Regions from separate parts of the Vreelandella aquamarina genome, predicted to be linked through region 1. Evidence: predicted binding sites of a transcription regulator. Region 1 holds the regulator's gene; each other region holds the start of a gene.
The links. Region 1 encodes sigma-54, which starts transcription at its own class of promoters, with help from an activator protein. Its sites were predicted from a motif close to TGGCACNNNNNTTGCTNT; they were not measured.
Positions count from the first base shown of each region.

Region 2: a site for sigma-54 is predicted at 3,563-3,580, ahead of amt (ammonium transporter). Genes of this name have one in related genera too.
Region 3: a site for sigma-54 is predicted at 4,859-4,876, ahead of CTT34_RS12460 (sugar phosphorylase). Genes of this name have one in related genera too.

Region 1 is NZ_CP024621.1:2,379,286-2,385,514, reverse strand. Features, by position in the region: gene pmbA (metalloprotease PmbA) at 54-1,394, shown strand; gene CTT34_RS11595 (HPr family phosphocarrier protein) at 1,413-1,682, opposite strand; gene rapZ (RNase adapter RapZ) at 1,724-2,644, opposite strand; partial or broken gene ptsN (PTS IIA-like nitrogen regulatory protein PtsN) at 2,702-3,168, opposite strand; gene hpf (ribosome hibernation-promoting factor, HPF/YfiA family) at 3,173-3,481, opposite strand; gene CTT34_RS11575 (RNA polymerase factor sigma-54) at 3,579-4,994, opposite strand; gene lptB (LPS export ABC transporter ATP-binding protein) at 5,100-5,858, opposite strand; gene lptA (lipopolysaccharide transport periplasmic protein LptA) at 5,870-6,229, opposite strand, start outside.
Region 2 is NZ_CP024621.1:1,996,687-2,002,915, reverse strand. Features, by position in the region: gene amt (ammonium transporter) at 46-3,423, opposite strand; gene CTT34_RS09605 (NAD(P)/FAD-dependent oxidoreductase) at 3,759-5,000, shown strand; gene CTT34_RS09600 (putative motility protein) at 5,103-5,312, shown strand; gene CTT34_RS09595 (peptide chain release factor 3) at 5,539-6,229, shown strand, end outside.
Region 3 is NZ_CP024621.1:2,592,491-2,598,719, reverse strand. Features, by position in the region: gene CTT34_RS12480 (MBL fold metallo-hydrolase) at 178-1,044, shown strand; gene CTT34_RS12475 (YeeE/YedE family protein) at 1,077-1,550, shown strand; gene CTT34_RS12470 (DUF6691 family protein) at 1,547-1,969, shown strand; gene dsbG (thiol:disulfide interchange protein DsbG) at 2,157-2,939, opposite strand; gene CTT34_RS12460 (sugar phosphorylase) at 3,066-4,826, opposite strand; gene nrdR (transcriptional regulator NrdR) at 5,082-5,579, shown strand; gene ribD (bifunctional diaminohydroxyphosphoribosylaminopyrimidine deaminase/5-amino-6-(5-phosphoribosylamino)uracil reductase RibD) at 5,579-6,229, shown strand, end outside.

The DNA.
Region 1 (6,229 bases):
GCTGCGACCACAACATTGATTCGCCAACGCGATTCAGGCGAAAAGGAGGCCAAATGGCACAGGCATTTGATGCATCGGCGCAGCAGGCACTGCTGACACAGCGCGCTGAGGAAGCGCTTGCCCTCGCAAAGCAGCTAGGAGCAGATGCCGCTGAAGTGGGCGCCAGCGTTGACCAGGGCATGGGTGTCAGCGTTCGTTTGGGCGAGGTGGAAACCGTTGAACTATCTCGGGATCAAGGCATTGCGGTGACGCTTTACGTGGGCAAACGGAAGGGAAGTGCGTCTTCTACCGATGCCAGCAGCGCCTCGATTCGTGCCACGGTAGAAAAGGCGCTGGCGATTGCCCGCTATACGGGCGAAGACCCCGCCGCCGGTCTGGCAGAGGCAGCGTTAATGGCCACCGATCTCCCCGATCTAAAAGTGCATCACCCTTGGGCGCTCTCGACGGAGGAGGCCATCGATTTGGCGCTGCGCTGTGAGCAGGCAGGTCGCCGCGTCGAGGGGATCCATCAGTCGGAAGGGGCATCGCTTTCAAGTGGCGAGGGCGTGCGCGTTTATGCCAATAGCCACGGCTTTCTGGGGACTCAGAAAGGCAGCAATCACTCGCTCTCCTGCATGCTGATCGCTCAGGATGACCAAGGCATGCAGCGTGATTATGACTATACGGCGGCACGGAATCCGCTCCATTTACGCCAGCCCGAAGACGTGGGGCAAGAGGCCGCAGCGCGTACGCTACGGCGACTGGGCGCGCGTCGACCGCCGACCGGTACCTTTCCGGTGCTGTTCGACCCGACGCTGGCCAGCGGCCTGATCGGTCATCTTATGGGTGCTTTGGCAGGCGGAGCGCTTTACCGCGAAGCCTCCTTTCTATGCGACCGCCTGGGGACACCGCTTTTTCCCGAGTGGTTTGGATTGGAAGAGCGACCCATGGAAGTGGGGGCGACGGCGAGTTCGCCATTCGATGCCGAGGGGGTGCAAACCCGCAATAATCGTTTCATCGATCAGGGGCAGGTCGCCAGCTACATGCTCTCTGCCTACAGCGCACGGCGTTTAGGCATGCACTCGACAGGCAATGCAGGCGGCGCACGTAACCTACGCTTGCTGGCTCCTTTGACACCGCGTGCCGAGCTCTTGAAACAGATGGGGCGCGGTATCTGGGTCACCGAACTCATGGGCCAGGGGGTGAATGGGGTGACCGGTGATTACTCGCGAGGCGCGGCGGGTTTTTGGATCGAAAACGGTGAGGTTCAGTACCCAATCGAGGAGTTCACGATCGCCGGTAACCTGAACAAGATGTTTGCAGGACTAAGCGCTGTGGGCGATGACACGGATACCCGTGGCAGCATTCACACGGGCAGTTGGCTTGTGGATGCGATGACCGTCGCTGGCAGCTAATCGTTGACGCGGAGTCGGTTACTGGTCTTCGTCAAACCGCGCGTCGAACAGCGCTTCGATGGCATCGAGCGCTTGTTCGGCGTCTTCCCCTTCCGCAGCTACAGTGAGCTCGGTGCCGCAGGGCGCCGCGAGCATCAGCAGCGACATGATATTAGCGGCATCGGCTTTTTGCTGCTGCTTGTATACGTGGATGCTGGCAGAAAACTGCTGGCCACACTGAACCAATTTGGTGGCCGCGCGGGCATGGAGGCCGCGCTGGTTGGTAAGGGTTAACGTTCTTTCGGGCACTCTGGTTCCTTTTTGCCGAGTGGGTCTTTGAATAAAAAGGCTTAGGGCGTACGGGTGGTCGCGGTGGTGGGGCTTGGCGCCACGGGCTCTTCGCTCAGCGTGTACTGCAGCCCCAGTTCGCGATGTCTCAACTGCACTTCTCCGGTCTGCTTAACGAGCCGCTGGGCGAGCTGCTCCACCATGTAGACGGAGCGGTGCTGGCCGCCCGTGCAGCCGATAGCTACGGTCATGTAGCTACGTTGGCTGTTTTGGTAGGCCGGTAACCACTTCTCCAGCCAAGCCTGAATATCGCTGGCCATGGCTTCCACTACCGGGTAACCGCTCAAGAAAGCGACGATATTGGCATCGCGGCCAGTATATTGCCGAAGGGTAGGGTCCCAGTATGGGTTGGGCAGACAGCGTACGTCGAAGACCAAATCCGCATCCAGCGGAACGCCGCGTTTATAGCCGAAGGACTCAAAGGTGAGCGTGAGCTGATGCTGGCGCTGGTGGGCCACTTGATCGGTAATGCGGCGGCGCAAATCGTGGACGGAGAGCCGAGACGTATCGATCAATAAATCGGCGAGATCGCGTATTTCATGTAGCGTCTCCTCCTCTTTGTTGATCGCCTCTTCCAGCGTCATTTCGCTGTCGCGAGTGAGGGGGTGGCGACGACGAGTGGCGGAGTAGCGCTCCAGCAGAATGCGTGCGTCCGTGGTTAGATAGATCACCTGAAAACGAATGTCTCGCTGGCGTAGCTCTTCCAACAGCGCTGGCAGACGCTCCAGCGCGATGGGGAGGTTGCGCGCATCGATGCTAACGGCAATACGGGTGCGTTCGCCTTGAGCGCGTAGCTCATCGATCAGCGAGCCCAGCAGCATGGCAGGTAAGTTATCGATCGCATAATAGCCAAGATCCTCCAGCGCTTGTAAGGCGATAGATTTACCGGACCCCGAACGGCCGCTAATGATCACCAGTTGCATAGCGTCTCTCTTGGCGTATGAGCGTAGGAAATAAACAGTGATGGACGTGTGAGTATCTTACGCGGCCTGTTCGCGTATCTTGGCCGTCATCAGGGTCAATAACTCTTTTTGACTGCTGGCTTTGCGTAACTGTTGACGGGTATTCGCATCGTTCATGATCGTCGCGACTTGCCCAAGCAGAGCGAGATGCGTGTCGTCCGCCTCTTCGGGTACGAGCAACACGAACACTAGATCGACTGGGTCGCCATCGATGGCATCGAAATCGACCGGCTCGGCAAGTTTCAAAAAGCCAGCGATGGGCGAGCTACAGTGCGGGCTACGTGCGTGGGGGATGGCAACGCCGTTGCCAATTCCCGTGCTGCCGAGACGCTCGCGTCCAATCAGGCGGCTAAACACTTCTTGGCTATCGAGGCTGGGTGTGTTTTGGGCGATGAAGGTGCTGAAAAACTCCAGCACCCGTTTTTTGCTGCCCCCGGGCACGTCGTAGAGTACGCGCTCCGGGGGAGGATGGTTTCCAACGTCATTGAGTTAACGCACGCCTGCGCCCTGGGCGCGAGCTTGTGCTTTTTCCTTGTGTTTAACGAGTTGACGATCGATTTTGTCTGCGAGCGCATCGATAGCGGCATACATGTCGTTATCGAGGGCTTCGGCATGAAGGTCGGCACCGGCGGCATGCAGCGTACAGGCTGCCTGCTGGCGTTCCTTCTCGACAGATAAGGTCACTTGCACCGTGGTGATGTTGTCGTAGTGGCGTTCGACGCGTTCCAGCTTTTCGTTAACGTAGTCACGCAAGGCGTCAGTCAGTTCAACGTGATGACCAGTGATGTTTACTTGCATTGACGTGCTCCTTATCCATCGGGCTGTACTTCGATTGTAACCCTTTTTGCGCTATTGCAAAGCCCCTGCGTCGAGTTTGTCACGCTCTACCGTTTAACTAGCGTAAACGGCGGCGCTCACTGGACGAGGGAATACCCATCGACTCGCGATATTTCGCCACCGTACGCCGGGCAACGCTGATGCCTCCCTCCTCAAGGAGGGTCACCAGGCGACTATCGGAGAGCGGTTTACCCGACGGCTCCTCTTGTATCAGTTTTTTGATCCGTGCACGGATGGCGGTGCTGGAGTGGCTATCGCCGCCATCGTGGCCGCTGACTTGGCTCGAGAAGAAGTACTTCAACTCGAACACGCCTCGTGGCGTATGTATGAATTTCTGCGTCGTCACGCGGGAGATCGTGGACTCGTGCATCTCCACGGCCTCGGCGATGTCGGCCAGGATCAGCGGTTTCATGGCCTCTTCGCCGTGCTCTAGAAAGCCGATCTGGCGGGCGATGATTTCACGACCTACTCGCAGAAGCGTGTCATTACGGCTGGAAAGGCTTTTGATCAGCCAGCGAGCTTCTTGGAGGTGCTCTTTCAAGAACTGGTTGTCTTGGCTCTTGTCGGCACGTTTGATCAAACTGGCGTAATCGGGCTGGATACGCAGGCGCGGCAGCGCCTCCGGGTTGAGCTCTAAGTGCCAGCCCTCGTTGTCATGGCGCACGACCAAATCGGGCGTGATATAGCTGTCGTCGGTCACGCCGTAGGCGCTGCCTGGGCGTGGGTCAAGGCTGCGAATTAAACGGATGACGTCGTCCAACTGCTCGTCATCCAGGCTCAGGCGGCGCTTGAGTAGCCGTAAATCGTCTTTGCCCAAGGCTTCGAGAAACTGACGCACCAAGCGTTTTGCGGGCATCAGTAGCGGGGTGTCTTCAGGCAGCGCGGCCAGCTGAAGCATTAGGCACTCGCGCAGGTCACGGGCAAACACGCCGGTGGGCTCGAACTGTTGTAAGCGCAACAGGGTGTTTTCTACTTCACGCTGGCTCAGGCTGTCGTGGCCTTGCGCCTTGAGGCCTTCGCGGATGTCGTTGAGCGGTTGAGTGAGATAGCCGTTGGCATCCAGTGCATCGATCAGGCTTTCGGCAATGGCATAGTCGCGGGGAGAGAAGTCGGTCATGGCCAATTGCCATAACAGATGGCCATGAAGGCTTTGGCCTGCGGCTTGGCGCTCGAAGTCGGGTCCTTCGCTGCTACCGCCCAAGCTACCCATGTCTTGGTAGGTGTCCGACCAGTCGCTGTCTACGGAGAGTTCGTTGGGAATGCTGTCCGACCACTCGGCCTCTTGAGGCTCGCTAACAGCCTGTTCGCCAAACTCATCCTCTTGTTCGAGCATGGGGTTAGCGTCCAGCGCTTGCTGAATTTCTTGACGGAGGTCCAGCGTGGAGAGCTGTAGCAGGGCAATGGCCTGCTGCAGCTGAGGTGTCATGGTCAGCTGTGTGCCGATACGCAATTGGAGAGAAGCTTTCATGACCATCTGAGAACCACTCGTTAATCAGAAAGCTCCACCCTAGAGCGAGTTATGGCTCTGTGCAAGTGCAATAAGCATGCCACTAAAAGAAAAGTTTGGTCAGTCCAGTGTTTAGAGGCGGAAGTCTGCGCCTAGATAGACATCACGAACCTTCTGGTTATTGAGAATCTCCTGGGCGTTTCCACTGGCGATGATATGGCCGTCGCCAACGATGTAGGCAATGTCACAAATATCCAGGGTTTCGCGCACGTTATGGTCAGTGATCAAGACGCCGATGTGGCGTTTTTTCAGTGCGCGGATGATGGTTTTGATTTCACCCACTGAAATAGGGTCGACCCCGGCAAACGGCTCGTCGAGCAGAATGAATGCGGGCTCGGTAGCGAGTGAGCGAGCGATCTCCACTCGGCGGCGCTCGCCCCCTGAGAGGCTCATGCCCAGGTTGTCGCGAATGTGGGTAATATGGAAATCTTCGAGCAGTGACTCGAGGCGTGCTTCCCGAGCGCTGCGGTCCAGCGCTTTGCGCGTCTCGAGAATCGCCATGATGTTATCGGCCACCGAGAGCTTGCGGAAAATGGAGGCTTCCTGGGGAAGGTAGCCAATCCCGGCCATGGCGCGCTCATGCATGGGCGCATGAGTCAGGTCGACGTCGTCGATACCGACGCTACCGGCATCGGATTTGACCAGTCCAACGATCATGTAAAACGACGTGGTTTTACCCGCCCCGTTGGGCCCCAGCAGGCCGACGACGCTACCCTGAGCGATTTCCAGGTTGATATCTTTCACGACCCGACGGCGTTTGTAGCTCTTCGCTAGGTGATGGGCGTAGAGCGTTTTGACAGGTGCGGAATCTGCAGAGGTTGATGCTGCCACGTGGCCGCTCCCTATTGTTCGGGCTGAAGAGTCATGCGAATGCGCTGGTTGTCGCTACCGCTCACGTCGGAGCGTGCTTGCACCACTTCCTGGTCGATGAAGTACTCCAAACGCCCCCCTTGGAAACGGTCGCCTTGCTGGGTCAGTTCGGCTTGGTCGATCAGCTCGACACGGCGTTCGGCGACATGGTAAACGATACGACGCGCCCAGCCCTCCATGGGGGTTTCTTGATCTTCGAGCTGATTGCGCAGGTAGGCGCGCTCACCCGTGGCAATAGCACGTGACAGCTCGCCTGCGTCGTTGCGCTGAATTTCGACGCGTTCGCCGCGCAGTTGCATCTCGCCCTGGCGAATGTCCACGTTGCCTGAGTA
Region 2 (6,229 bases), 380 kb from region 1:
CTCCCTAAGTTGTTTTATTTTCTTATTATCTCTTACCCCGTTTTCTTATCGCGGCATGACTTTAATACGTCCATTGGCGGCAGCGGTGATGGGCTCTGGTTTTCCCAATAAGTATCCCTGCGCATAATCGATCCCCAGCGAATGCAACATGTCTAACGTCGATGGATTCTCGACGTATTCGGCGACCGTATCGATATGCAGGGCTTTGCCGACGGCATGAATCGCTTCTACCATCGCGCGGTCGATGGGATCATGGTGAATGTTACGAATGAAGTTGCCATCGATTTTGAGATAGTCGACGGAAAGCTGCTTCAAGTAGCTAAACGATGATAGCCCGGTGCCGAAGTCATCGAGGGCAAAACGGCAGCCCAACGATTTCAGTGACTGAATTAATTCGCTTACTTTCGAGAGCTGCGCAATCGCAGCGCTTTCGGTGATCTCAAAACACAGCGTGCCTTCAGGAAGATTGGCCCGGCGCACTTGCTGAATCAGCTCTTGGCAAAAATCGCTGTCCGATAGAGAGTCTCCCGATACGTTGATTCCCCAGTGGCCCACGCTTTGGCCATCTGCGCAGCGATGACGATCGCCGAGCCAGGCAAGCGTATTGCGAATCACCCAGCGATCGATACGCGGCATGAAATGGTAGCGCTCTGCCGCCGGCAGGAAACTGCCGGGAGCAATGAGAGTACCGCTTTCCTCCAGGCGTAGCAGAATCTCTCGATAACCTGGGCCTTGGCCGCATACCGCGCTGATGGGTTGTGCGAATAGCCGAAACGTGTCGTTATCCAGGGCATTTTGCAGACGTTGAACCCACTGCAGTTCGCCATGGCGCTCTAATAGTGCATGGTCGTCGGGTTGATAGCAGTGAAGGCGGTTTCGGCCCGCCTCTTTGGCGGTATAGCAGGCGGCGTCTGCTGCGTGCAGCGTGTCCGACAAGCGCATGGGATTTTCCGAGGTGATCGTGACCAAGCCGATGCTCACGCCAATACCGAAGGTATGTCCTTGCCATGCAAAGCGAAAGTGCTCGATATCTCGGCGAACCGCCTCACCAATGATCTTGGCTTTGTCCAGTGGGCAGTGGGGCAACACCAGGGCAAATTCATCCCCGCCCAATCGAGCCACGGTATCACTGTGGCGCACGTGGGCTTTCAGCTTCATGGAGACCTGACGAAGTAGTTCATCGCCTGCCAAATGGCCGCAGGTGTCGTTGACGATCTTGAATTGGTCCAGGTCCAAGTAGCAGAGCACATGATGGTACTCCTCTTCCTGGGCGAGCAATTTGGTCAGCAGTGCCTCAAAGGCTCGCCGGTTCATTAGCCCCGTGAGGTTGTCGTGGGTTGCTTGATAATTGAGCTGCTCCGAGAGTTGCCGTGTCACACTGACGTCTTGAAACACCACTACTGCGCCCAGCGTGATGCCGCCTCGAGAACGAATGGGCGCGGCGCTATGCTGTATGGGAAAACGTTTGCCGTTGCGGTGCAGCAGCTGGCAGTGTTCACTGAAGTGCACGGCCCGATGCTGGGTGAGTACCTGCCGCGCCGGATTGCTGATGGGCTCGTCGCTTAGCTCATCACGAAGTGAGTAGATTGTCTGAATCGGTTTGTTGGTGGCGTCAGCAAGTGTCCACCCCGTGAGCCGTTCTGCCTCGGCATTAAGAAAAGTCACACTGCCGCTGGCATCGCACGTGATGACACCATCGCCTATAGACGCTAGCGTGGTGCGTGCCAAATCTCGCTCCCGGTTCAACTGTTCTTGAAGCTGTTTACGCTCGGTGATGTCCCGGACCATGCCCGAGCACTCAGAAACAGAGCCCGCAGCGCCTTCACTTACTTGGATCTCTAAATAGCGGACTTGCTGGTCATGCAGACGCAGTTTGATTTCATGCTTTGCGCCAGGCGTGAGCAGCTTATTGGGCAGTAGCGTGTTGACAGGACGCCCGACCCACTGCTTCGCCTCCACGCCAAACAGTGCTTCTGCGCCTGGGTTCAGTCCCGTCAGCGTGCCGTCGGCTTGCCAGGTAACGACGCCATCACGAAGGTTACGCAGCATGACCTGGGTGTGTCCGACTGCACGTTCCAGCGCTGCCGAGACGCGATTATAACTAGCGGCGATTTCACCTACCTCGGTGAACGGGTCTGCCTCGATGCGCTGGTGCATGTCCCCCTGCCGTTCATGTTGACGCATGTGCTCGAGCAGCTGATGCAGCTCGTTTTTGGCGCCATGCTCTGCAAGGTTGAGCCCCATTTTTTCCGCGTTTTTCGAGACACGCAAAGGCAGGAAGCGGCGAGTGATGCTAAACAGCAGCCATGCAATCCCAAAACTCCACACACCGCAGGCCGCCACACCCAATAGCTGAATACCGAACTGATCGGCGCGACCGAGGGGGTGATCGAGGAGAGAGAGGTCAGCCAGCCATGGTAGGGCAAGCGTGCCCCAGATGCCGCTGACCAAATGCGCAGGAATCGCGCCCACCGCGTCATCGATCTGCTTCTTCAACAGCCATTCGTTGGCCAGCACCATGAGCACACCGCTCACGCCGCCCATGAGAAATGCCGTGGTCAATGAGAGCACATGGGCACCTGCCGTGACTGCCACCAAGCCAGCAATGGCGCCATTGATAGCGTACATCACATCGGCATAGCGCCGAACCCGCCAGCCCACTAGCATGGCCGATAAAATGCCCCCCACGGCGCCCAGCACGGTATTGGCAATAATTCCAGGCACCGAGCCATCCAGAGCGAGCGTGCTTCCACCATTGAAGCCAAACCAGCCAAGTACCATGAACAGCGCCCCAAGCATTGCCAGTGGCAAATTACCTGCTGGAAATGCAGTGGGTGGCTTATCGACTTGAAAACGTCCCCGGCGGGGGCCGATGACCAGTACCGCCGCGAGTGCCACCCAGCCGCCAACGCTGTGAACCACGGTCGCACCGGCAAAATCGATGAATCCAAGCGACGCCAGCCATCCCGGCGCGCCTCCTAACAAGCCGCCCCAGGCCCAGTGGCCAAAAACGGGGTAAATCAAGAGCGCAATCCAAAACGCGGTCCATAAATAGCCGAGGAACGGCATTCGTTCAGCGACGGCGCCGGCCACGATGGTCGCGGCGGTGGCACAAAACATCGCTTGGAAGATGAAAACGGTCATTAGCCAGGTGTCGGTCGATTCGAGCTGCCAACCAAACAGCGAGCTGCCCAACCATCCCGCTTGAGAGGCGCCAAACATCATGCCAAAGCCGGCTAGCCAGAAAACGCTGACGGCAATGGCAAAATCCGCTAGGTTTTTCATAGCGACGTTGATGGCGTTTTTCGTTCGTGTGGTGCCTGCCTCCAGGCAGAGAAACCCGGCTTGCATCACGAATACCAACGCGGCCGCCCAAAGCACCCAAAGCGTGTCGATCAGAGTGGTGTCAAAGCTATCGATCATGGGTGTGTTCCTTGTGTTGATTGGGTGCAATGCAGGCACTTAATTGGTGCAGGGAATCGCGAGATGCTGCCTGTAAATGCAGCGTTCGGCCTGCTGCGCAGCGAAACGTTGGATCTAACAAAACGGGCCTAATGATCATTAAGCAAATGTTATGCCGTGGCTAGCAAAGTCATCCTTTATTACGCTTTATGCGAGATAAAAAACTAAAAAAATGAGTTAAAACAGTGTTTGTGACTATGCAAAAGCGCTTTGATTGGTGATATTTTTCAATACGTTATCCGTGCTGCTGGCGGCATGAGGCGAATTGATTTTTAGAGCGATAGGAGTGCATCAAAATGGCGCGTCAAACGGTGGTGTTGGGGGCAGGTATGGTGGGTGTCAGTGTTGCTTGGCAGCTACAAAAACGTGGCTATCAAGTAACGCTGGTGGACCGTCGTCAGCCTGGACGAGAAACCTCGTTTGGCAACGCCGGTATCATTCAGCGTGAAGCGGTGAGGCCTTACCCCTTTCCTCGTGATATGAAGACTATCTTGAGCGTACTGCCAAACCGCCGTGTCGATATCCGTTATCGTCCCGCTGGAATGGTCAATGCGGCGTCACCGCTATTGAGCTATTGGCACCACTCCTCATCACGGCTGTATAAAAAAATCGTGCCTGAGTACGCCTCGTTGATTCAGCTCTGTTTAGAGGCGCATGGACCCATGATCGAAGCATCGGGGGCAGAGCATTTGGTGCGCAAAGAGGGTTGGCTGGAGATCTATCGTACCCAGGATAAGCTTGCCAAACGCGTCAAGGAGGCCGAGGAAGCGCGCGAGCTTTATGGCGTCGAATTCAGCGTGCTCGATCGCGCTGCGTTGAGTGAAAAGGAGCCCCAACTGGGCGATAAGATCATTGGTGCTATTCATTGGCTCGACCCATGGACGGTCGCCGATCCGGGTGGATTGGTGGCCGCCTATGCCGCCTCTTTTGAGGCCATGGGCGGAAACTTAGTGCAGGCGGATATTACGGGCGTCACTCAAATCGATGAGCGCTGGCGCGTGACGACCCAGGAATCGACGTTCGAAGCCGATGAAGTGGTCATGGCGCTCGGGCCTTGGGCGGGGCAATGGATGAAGCCGCTGGGTTATCACTTCCCGACGTTTGTGAAGCGCGGCTATCACATGCACTACGCGACCCAGCCAGGGGCGACATTGAATTATTGGCTGATGGATGCCGAGATTGGCTATTTGCTGGCACCCATGAATGCAGGCGTACGGCTGACCACCGGGGCTGAATTGGATCGCTTAGAATCGCCGGCCGATGAAGAGCAGCTGGGTGCCGCTGAAAACGTTGCGCGGACGATTTTTCCATTAGGTGAGCGCAAGGACAGTGCCGCCTGGAAAGGCGCACGCCCGTGTTTGCCAGACATGAAGCCGGTGATTGGCCCAGCGCCGCGTCATCCCGGCCTCTGGCTCGCGTTCGGCCACGGTCACCAGGGCTTTACACTAGGCCCTGCGACCGGTCAGCTGCTTGCCGACATGATGGAACAGAAGCCAACCGCCATCGACATGACGCCGTTCCGTGCAGATCGATTTTAAACGGCTTGTCTCATTTCGTAACACAATGACAAGCGACAAACGTGGCCCCAGTGGTGTGGGTTTGCTACGCTAAGAGTGTCATTCAATAGACTGAGGTGCAGTATGGATGTAGCTGCAAGCAATGCAGTCAGTACGGCGCTGTATATGAATCAGGCGCAAACCGCTGAGCAAGCGCAGATGCAAATGTTCCGCGAAGCGCTGGACGTTCAAGCCGAGCAAATCACCGAAGTATTGGCATCTGCTGACACCGGCGCTCAGCCAAGCCTGGCACAAGAGGGCAGCGTCGGCACGCAGGTCAACACCTACGCCTGAGGCTCGTTCTTGGCTTGTATTGAGTCGCCCTCAAACGCCGACACTGTCGGCGTTTTTTTATGCGCGGAATAAGCCAATGGATGATTGCGTAGCACTGGCCTGACAACGCAGCGGCATGCACGCGGTGGTATGCCGTCGCAGCCGAGTTGCGTTACCATAGGCATACGACGCCGAGGGTTTGGCGCTACGTTTTAAGTCACCACGTTGTACCATCTTAGAGAACTCCATGTCTGACGCCCAAATAGCGCGCGAAGCCGAGCTGCGCCGTACTTTTGCGATTATTTCGCACCCTGACGCCGGTAAGACCACGATCACGGAAAAGATGCTGTTGTTCGGAAATGCCATCCAGTTGGCGGGGTCGGTGAAAAGCAAACGTAATGATCGCCATGCTACGTCTGACTGGATGAAGATGGAGCAGGAGCGGGGCATCTCGGTCACAACCTCCGTCATGCAGTTCCCCTACGGCGGTCGGATCGTCAACCTGCTGGATACGCCAGGTCACGAGGACTTCTCCGAGGATACGTATCGCACCCTGACGGCCGTGGATTCTGCGCTGATGGTCATCGATGGCGCAAAAGGCGTCGAAGATCGCACCATCAAGCTAATGGAAGTGTGTCGTTTACGTACCACGCCCATTCTGACGTTCATCAACAAGATGGATCGCGACATCCGCGATCCGATCGAAGTCATGGATGAAGTCGAGACGGTGCTCAATATCCAGTGCGCACCGATGACCTGGCCAATCGGGATGGGGCGCCACTTCAAAGGGGTGTATCACCTCTACAACGACGTGATCCATCTATATACCCAAGGTCAAGGCAGCCGGATACCGGATGACAAGCGCATCGAGGGGCTGGATAACCCGGAAGTGGATGCCATCCTGGGCGAGGAGCAGGCGGAAGAGCTTCGTATGGAGG
Region 3 (6,229 bases), 210 kb from region 1:
CAGTAAGTAAGCCCTTACTGTTATCGGCCAACATTGCTCATACCTTAGTCGAATTAAGAAAAAGTTGACGATGGAGACTTATCTGTAATTCTAAAAAGATATAAATATATAACTTAAAATTGCGCTATGCTCAGTGCACGGACTTAATGCCCGTCAGCTATCAATGGGAGGCCCTTGATGCAACGACCCATCGTCACCCACTTTTTCGACGAACCGACCAATACGTTCAGCTATGTGGTGGAAGACCCCAACAGCGATGCATGCGCCATCATCGACTCGGTACTCGACTTCGATTACGCCGCCGGTCGCACCGACGTTCGCTCGGCGGAGCAGATCATTGCGTATGTGTGCGGCAAAGGGCTGAAAGTGGAGTGGATACTAGAGACCCATGTCCACGCGGATCATCTATCCGCCGCACCGTACCTACATACCAAGCTGGGCGGCAGCACCGGCATTGGCGCCCACATCGTCGACGTGCAGGAAATTTTTGGGAAAGCCTTTAATGCAGGCACTGAGTTTGCGCGGGACGGCAGCCAGTTCGATGCGCTCTTTAAAGAAGGCGACATCTTCAACATCGGTGGGCTTGAAGGGCGGGTGCTGCATACGCCGGGTCATACGCCAGCCTGCTTGACCTATGTGGTGGGCGATGCCGCCTTTGTGGGTGATACCTTATTCATGCCGGACTACGGCACGGCGCGCTGTGATTTCCCAGGCGGCGACGCCCGCACGCTTTACCACTCCATTCAGAAAGTACTGGCACTGTCCGAGCAAACGCGGCTGTTCTTATGCCACGACTATAAAGCGCCGGGACGAAACGCTTATCAGCATGAAACCACCGTTGCCGAACAGCGCCAGGCCAACGTCCATGTGCACGACGGCATTAGCGAGGAAGAGTTCGTCAAGATGCGCACCGAGCGAGATGCCACGTTAGGCATGCCGCGCCTGATTATTCCTTCTGTGCAGGTCAATATGCGGGCTGGTGAGCTACCGCCTGCCGAAGATGACGGCCAGGTGTACTTAAAAGTACCGCTCAATCGGTTTTGATGTTTGAGCACTATGAGGCGAGATACACAGTAATGAGTGAAACGATCCGTTGGATAGCAAGCCTGCAAGGGCTGGTCGGTGGCGTGCTGATTGGGCTTTCAGCGGTGTGGCTGATGGGCGCGCTAGGGCGTATTGCCGGTATTAGCGGCATTATTGGCGGCTTAATTACTCAGCGGCCTAAAGGAGACAGTGCTTGGCGGTTAGCGTTTTTAGCGGGGCTAATTAGTGGTCCGCTGCTCGTCATGGCCGTTGGGGGTGGGCTGGGGAACGTGGCAGGCGTGCCCGGTGCGGTGATTGGTGAACCTGCAGGCGGCGTGCCGCTTATGTTGTTAGCAGGCCTGCTGGTGGGGATAGGCACGGGGCTTGGCAGTGGCTGCACCAGCGGCCATGGCGTATGTGGCTTGGCGCGGTTAGCGCCCCGGTCTATGGCGGCTACTGGAACCTTCCTGGTCGCGGCCATCGCGACGGTCTATGTGGTACGGCATGTCATCGGAGGTGGGGTATGAGCACACCGGCCGTAAAAACCGCAGCGGGATACCTCGCTGGCCTGTTGTTTGGTCTGGGACTCGCGATTTCTGGGATGACCGACCCTGCGCGGGTACTCGGCTTTTTGGATATTGCCGGTGCCTGGGACCCAACGCTGATATTTGTACTGGGGGCCGCAGTAGGCACGACCTTTGTGGGCTATCGGTTAGTCTTTGCCCGCGGTACGCCACTTTTTAGCACCCAATTTCAACTGCCGACCAAGCAAGAGCTAGATGCCAAACTGTTAGGCGGCGCGGCGCTGTTTGGAGTGGGGTGGGGCCTCTCAGGTTACTGCCCTGGGCCTGCGATTGCCTCTATCGGTGGGCTAACGCTGCCACTGCTGGCGCTACTGGCAGCGATGGTATTGGGTTGGTTTATCGCTCAGCGACTCTCCCGATAGTTGATCAGCGTTGCGGATAGCACTCGGCCGGGCTCAGTGGAGCATCGTCATTCAGCAACTAAAGTTAGTGCAGGGATGTCGGCATGCCACGAATCGAACAAGGCGCTGATGCCTCAGGAGTAGCAAATAACACGAAAGGGCGGCTATGAGGCCGCCCTTTCGTTGAACGCTAAGAACTGATCGAGCATTAAGGTGCTTCGCTACCCATCATCTCGATAAGGCGCTCTTGGCTGGGTAAGCCTTGGATACGGTCGATACGCACCGTGCCGCCTTCCGTCTCACGCTGGAAAGCGCTGGTGGGCGTGGCATAGAGACCCAGCTCTTCAAAAAGTTGATTGTTGGCGTAGACCTGCTCTTCGATATCCCGTGGCTGCGCGCTGGGGGCGAACTCATCGCCTTCACTGTGGCGGTGCAAGGCGGCGGAAGGGTCGTCTGCACCGAGTAGCGTAGCGGCTAAAGCAGGGCTATTGGGGGCGAGAATACCGACCATGATATGGCGAAACTGGACCTCACCCGCCTCTACCCAGGGGCGCGTTTGTTGCCACAGCTGACGGCAGTAAGGGCAGTTGGCGTCGGTGAAGGTATAGATGACGCGTGGGGCGTCTGGGTCGCCATCTTGAATCCAGTGGCTCTCTTCGAGCAGTGCCCAGGTATCGGCTTCCAGTGGCGCACGTACGTGCTCATCGAGCTGAGCCTCAGTCAGGTCGCTGCCTTCACTATCGACCAGCGTACCAATAATCGCGTGTTCTCCATCAGGCGTGAGATAAATCGCCATATCCTGGCCTTGTACGCTGGCCCCGAAGCCGCGCATTCCACCCGGCGCTTCAAATTCGCCATGAACCGTCAATCCTTGGTTGGCGAGCGCCTGCACGGGGGCGGGTAGCTCATCGGCGTGGCTGGTGACGGTGCCACAGGTTACGGCGGCCAGTAGGCTGAAACGACAGAAACGCTTTAACGAAACGCATGACATTGCATCATCCTTTTTGCAAAACGAAACGGGGCACTATGCCCCGTCAGGTGATCGGCTACCAGTATCGCAGGTGATGACGAGGTCAGAACGACGTTCGTGCACGGCTGAGGCGTTTTGTCGCAGGTCTTACGCATCGGCCACCAGCCAGCGGACGGCATAGGGCGGCAGTGTTTCCTCGTGGTGAGCGGTCAGCGTGTCTAGCGGCTGCCAGTGGTGCTGAGTGAGCGCTTGGTTCAGAGCATCGCCTGCGTGGGCGAGGTCAACCTTGCCATCGGTGACGTTGTACAAGGCGAGCAAGCGCCGGCCGCTAGCGAGCGGGCCGCGCTCGATCGCCAGCAGTTCAGGGGGCGTTTCTATCACGCGCTGCGGTGCGTTGGGGTGAAAGCAGGGCTCTTGACGGCGCCGTGTTAGCAGCCGATGCAGGGCGTGGAACACGTCGTGGGTCGGGGTGGAAGGGCTCTCTAATAGCAGAGCTAGCTCATCGAGCTGCCAGCGACGACGGTTGATCGAGCGTAAGCGGCCGCTGCGTTCCACGCCTTCGACATCGTTCAGCGTGCCGGTAAGCGTATGGATATAGAGCGCGGGTATTCCTTGCAGGCTGAGCATGATCGCTTGGCTACATAGAAAGCGCGCAATTTGCCACGGGTCTGGCCCGCGGCGGGTGCCGCGCATGGCTTCAAACCAGGTAATGTTGATCTCGTAGGGCGTGTCGCTACCGTCAGGGTTGCTGCGCATACTGACAAACCCACCAAAGCGGTGCATCAGCTCCAGCAGCGCGTCGCGCTCATGGTCGGGCAGCAGGCCTTCTAGCGGTCGTACGCCGATACCGTCGTGGCTGGCGGTGAAATTTAGGTAGGTGCACTGCTTCGGTAGTACTGGCAGGCTGTTCAGCCACGTTTGCAGCGTCGTCGCTTCGCCGCGAGTCAAGGTGTGCAGTAGCAGCGGGGGCAAGGCGAACTGGTACACCATGTGGGCTTCATCGGGCGCGCCTTCCGCTAATCGCTCCAAGCCAAAGTAGCTGATGTTTTCGGCATGGGGCACGTTGGTTTCGGTGATCAGCAGCGTACCGGGGGCTATTTCATCCACGATGGCGCGAAGTAAGCGCACCACCGTATGGGTTTCGGGCAGGTGAAGGCAGGAGGTGCCCAGGCGCTTCCACAAAAATGCCACCGCGTCCAAGCGAATAATGCGCACTCCTTGCTGTAGGTAGAACAGCAAAATACCCACGAACTCGAGCAACACATCCGGGTTTTCGAAGTTGAGATCTATTTGGTCTTCCGAGAAAGTCGCCCACACGTGGCGCGTCCCCCGGCGCGTAGAGATCGGCACTAGGAGTGGGCTACTGCGTGGTCGGGTGACCTGGGAAACATCGGTATCCGGATCGACTTCAATAAAGTAGTCGCGACCGGGCAGGCTGCCGGTCAGGTAATCGACGAACCAGAGCGACTCCCGCGAGACATGATTGAGCACTAAATCGGCCATCAAATCATAGTGACTGGCCAAGTTTTGAATATGCGCCCACTCGCCCAGCTCGCTATTGACCTCGCGGTAGTGAATCACCGAAAAACCATCGTCACTGCTCCAGGGGAAAAAGGGCAGCACGTGGACCCCGCTGATGGCATCCCCCAGGTAGCGCTGCAGAAAGGTATCCAGCACCGCTAACAGCGGCGTTCCCTCCTCCACAATGGAGTCGCCGTAACAGATGACCCACTGATCTTGTTCGCTCCATGTTGGTGCATCGTGAGGCGTCTCGCTCGTCGTTAGGGCGGTCGTCGACATCGCGCGAAAATGCGCAAGGTGCTGTCCTATTCGCCGCTGAACCTCCCCGGCGCGCGGGCCATATAGATGGGTGAGGTAGCGGTGAACGGTCTGTTCGAAAGCGGTCATAGCGGGCGTCCTATCAATCAACTTCGACAAACGCTGCAGCTTGTGTGCCAAATCGTTACAATACGATGAGATACGCGTCGTATAACACCGCTATGCCATCAGGTCGTGGCTGACGCTGCCGCCGACCCGTTGGCGATAAAACAGTTTATAAAATGGCGAAGCGCGCTAGGGCCGACGCCTTGATGCTGCTCGTTCGCCCAGGCTGACACGCTGCACGCACTGGTTCTAGTGCGTACTGATAATAGGTTGACTGCCATGCATTGCCCTTTTTGTGGTGCAAACGATACGAGAGTGACAGATTCCAGGCTGGTGGCAGAGGGGGACCAGGTGCGCCGTCGTCGCCAGTGCGCCAACTGTCATGAACGCTTTACGACTTACGAAACCGCCGAGCTGATTATGCCGCGGGTGGTGAAATCCGACGGCTCTCGTGAAAGCTTCAATGAAGCGAAGTTACGCGACGGCATGCTGCGCGCGCTGGAAAAGCGTCCGGTCAGCGCCGAAGCCATCGAGGCCTCGGTCGAGCGTATACGGCAAACGCTGCGCGCCCGCGGCGACCGTGAAGTGAACGCCCGCGAGATCGGTGAGGCCGTGATGAAAGCGCTTCGTAGTCTCGATCAAGTTGCCTACATTCGCTTTGCCTCGGTATACCGCAAGTTTCAGGATCTCGACGAATTCCGCGCTGAAATCGATCGGCTCTCCCAGGAGCCCTCCGATGAGTCGGCCGGACAGGGTTCATCGAACGGAGCATCATGATGGGTGAGTTCTCCACCGCCGACCATCGCTATATGGCCCGCGCGATTCAATTGGCCAAGCGGGGGGTGTATACCACCGACCCCAATCCGAGAGTGGGGTGCGTGATCGTGTCCTTCGCGGACAGCGAAGAGGGCCATATCGTGGGGGAGGGGTACCATGTGCGTGCCGGAGAACCCCACGCAGAAATCCATGCGCTGCAGGCAGCGGGCAGCGAGGCTCGAGGCGCTACCGCCTATGTCACGCTCGAGCCCTGCTCTCATACCGGACGGACCGGCCCCTGCGCCGTGGCACTGGCCGATGCCGGTGTTGCCCGTGTCGTCGTGGCGATGCGGGACCCGAACCCTCGGGTTAGTGGGGGTGGCATCGCCCATTTAGAGGCGGCGGGCATCCAGGTGCAGGTGGGGCTGCTCGAGACCGACGCCAAGGCGCTCAACCCAGGGTTCATCTCCCGGATGGAGCGCGGCCGTCCCTACGTGCGGTTGAAAATGGCCATGAGTCTGGATGGTCGTACCGCGATGGGGTCAGGTGAGTCGCAGTGGATCACCGGGCCCCAGGCGCGCACGCAGGTGCAGCGTCTGCGTGCCCGGTCAAGCGCCATACTGAGCGGCGTGGAGTCTCTGATCATGGATGACTCCCGCCTCACCCTCAGG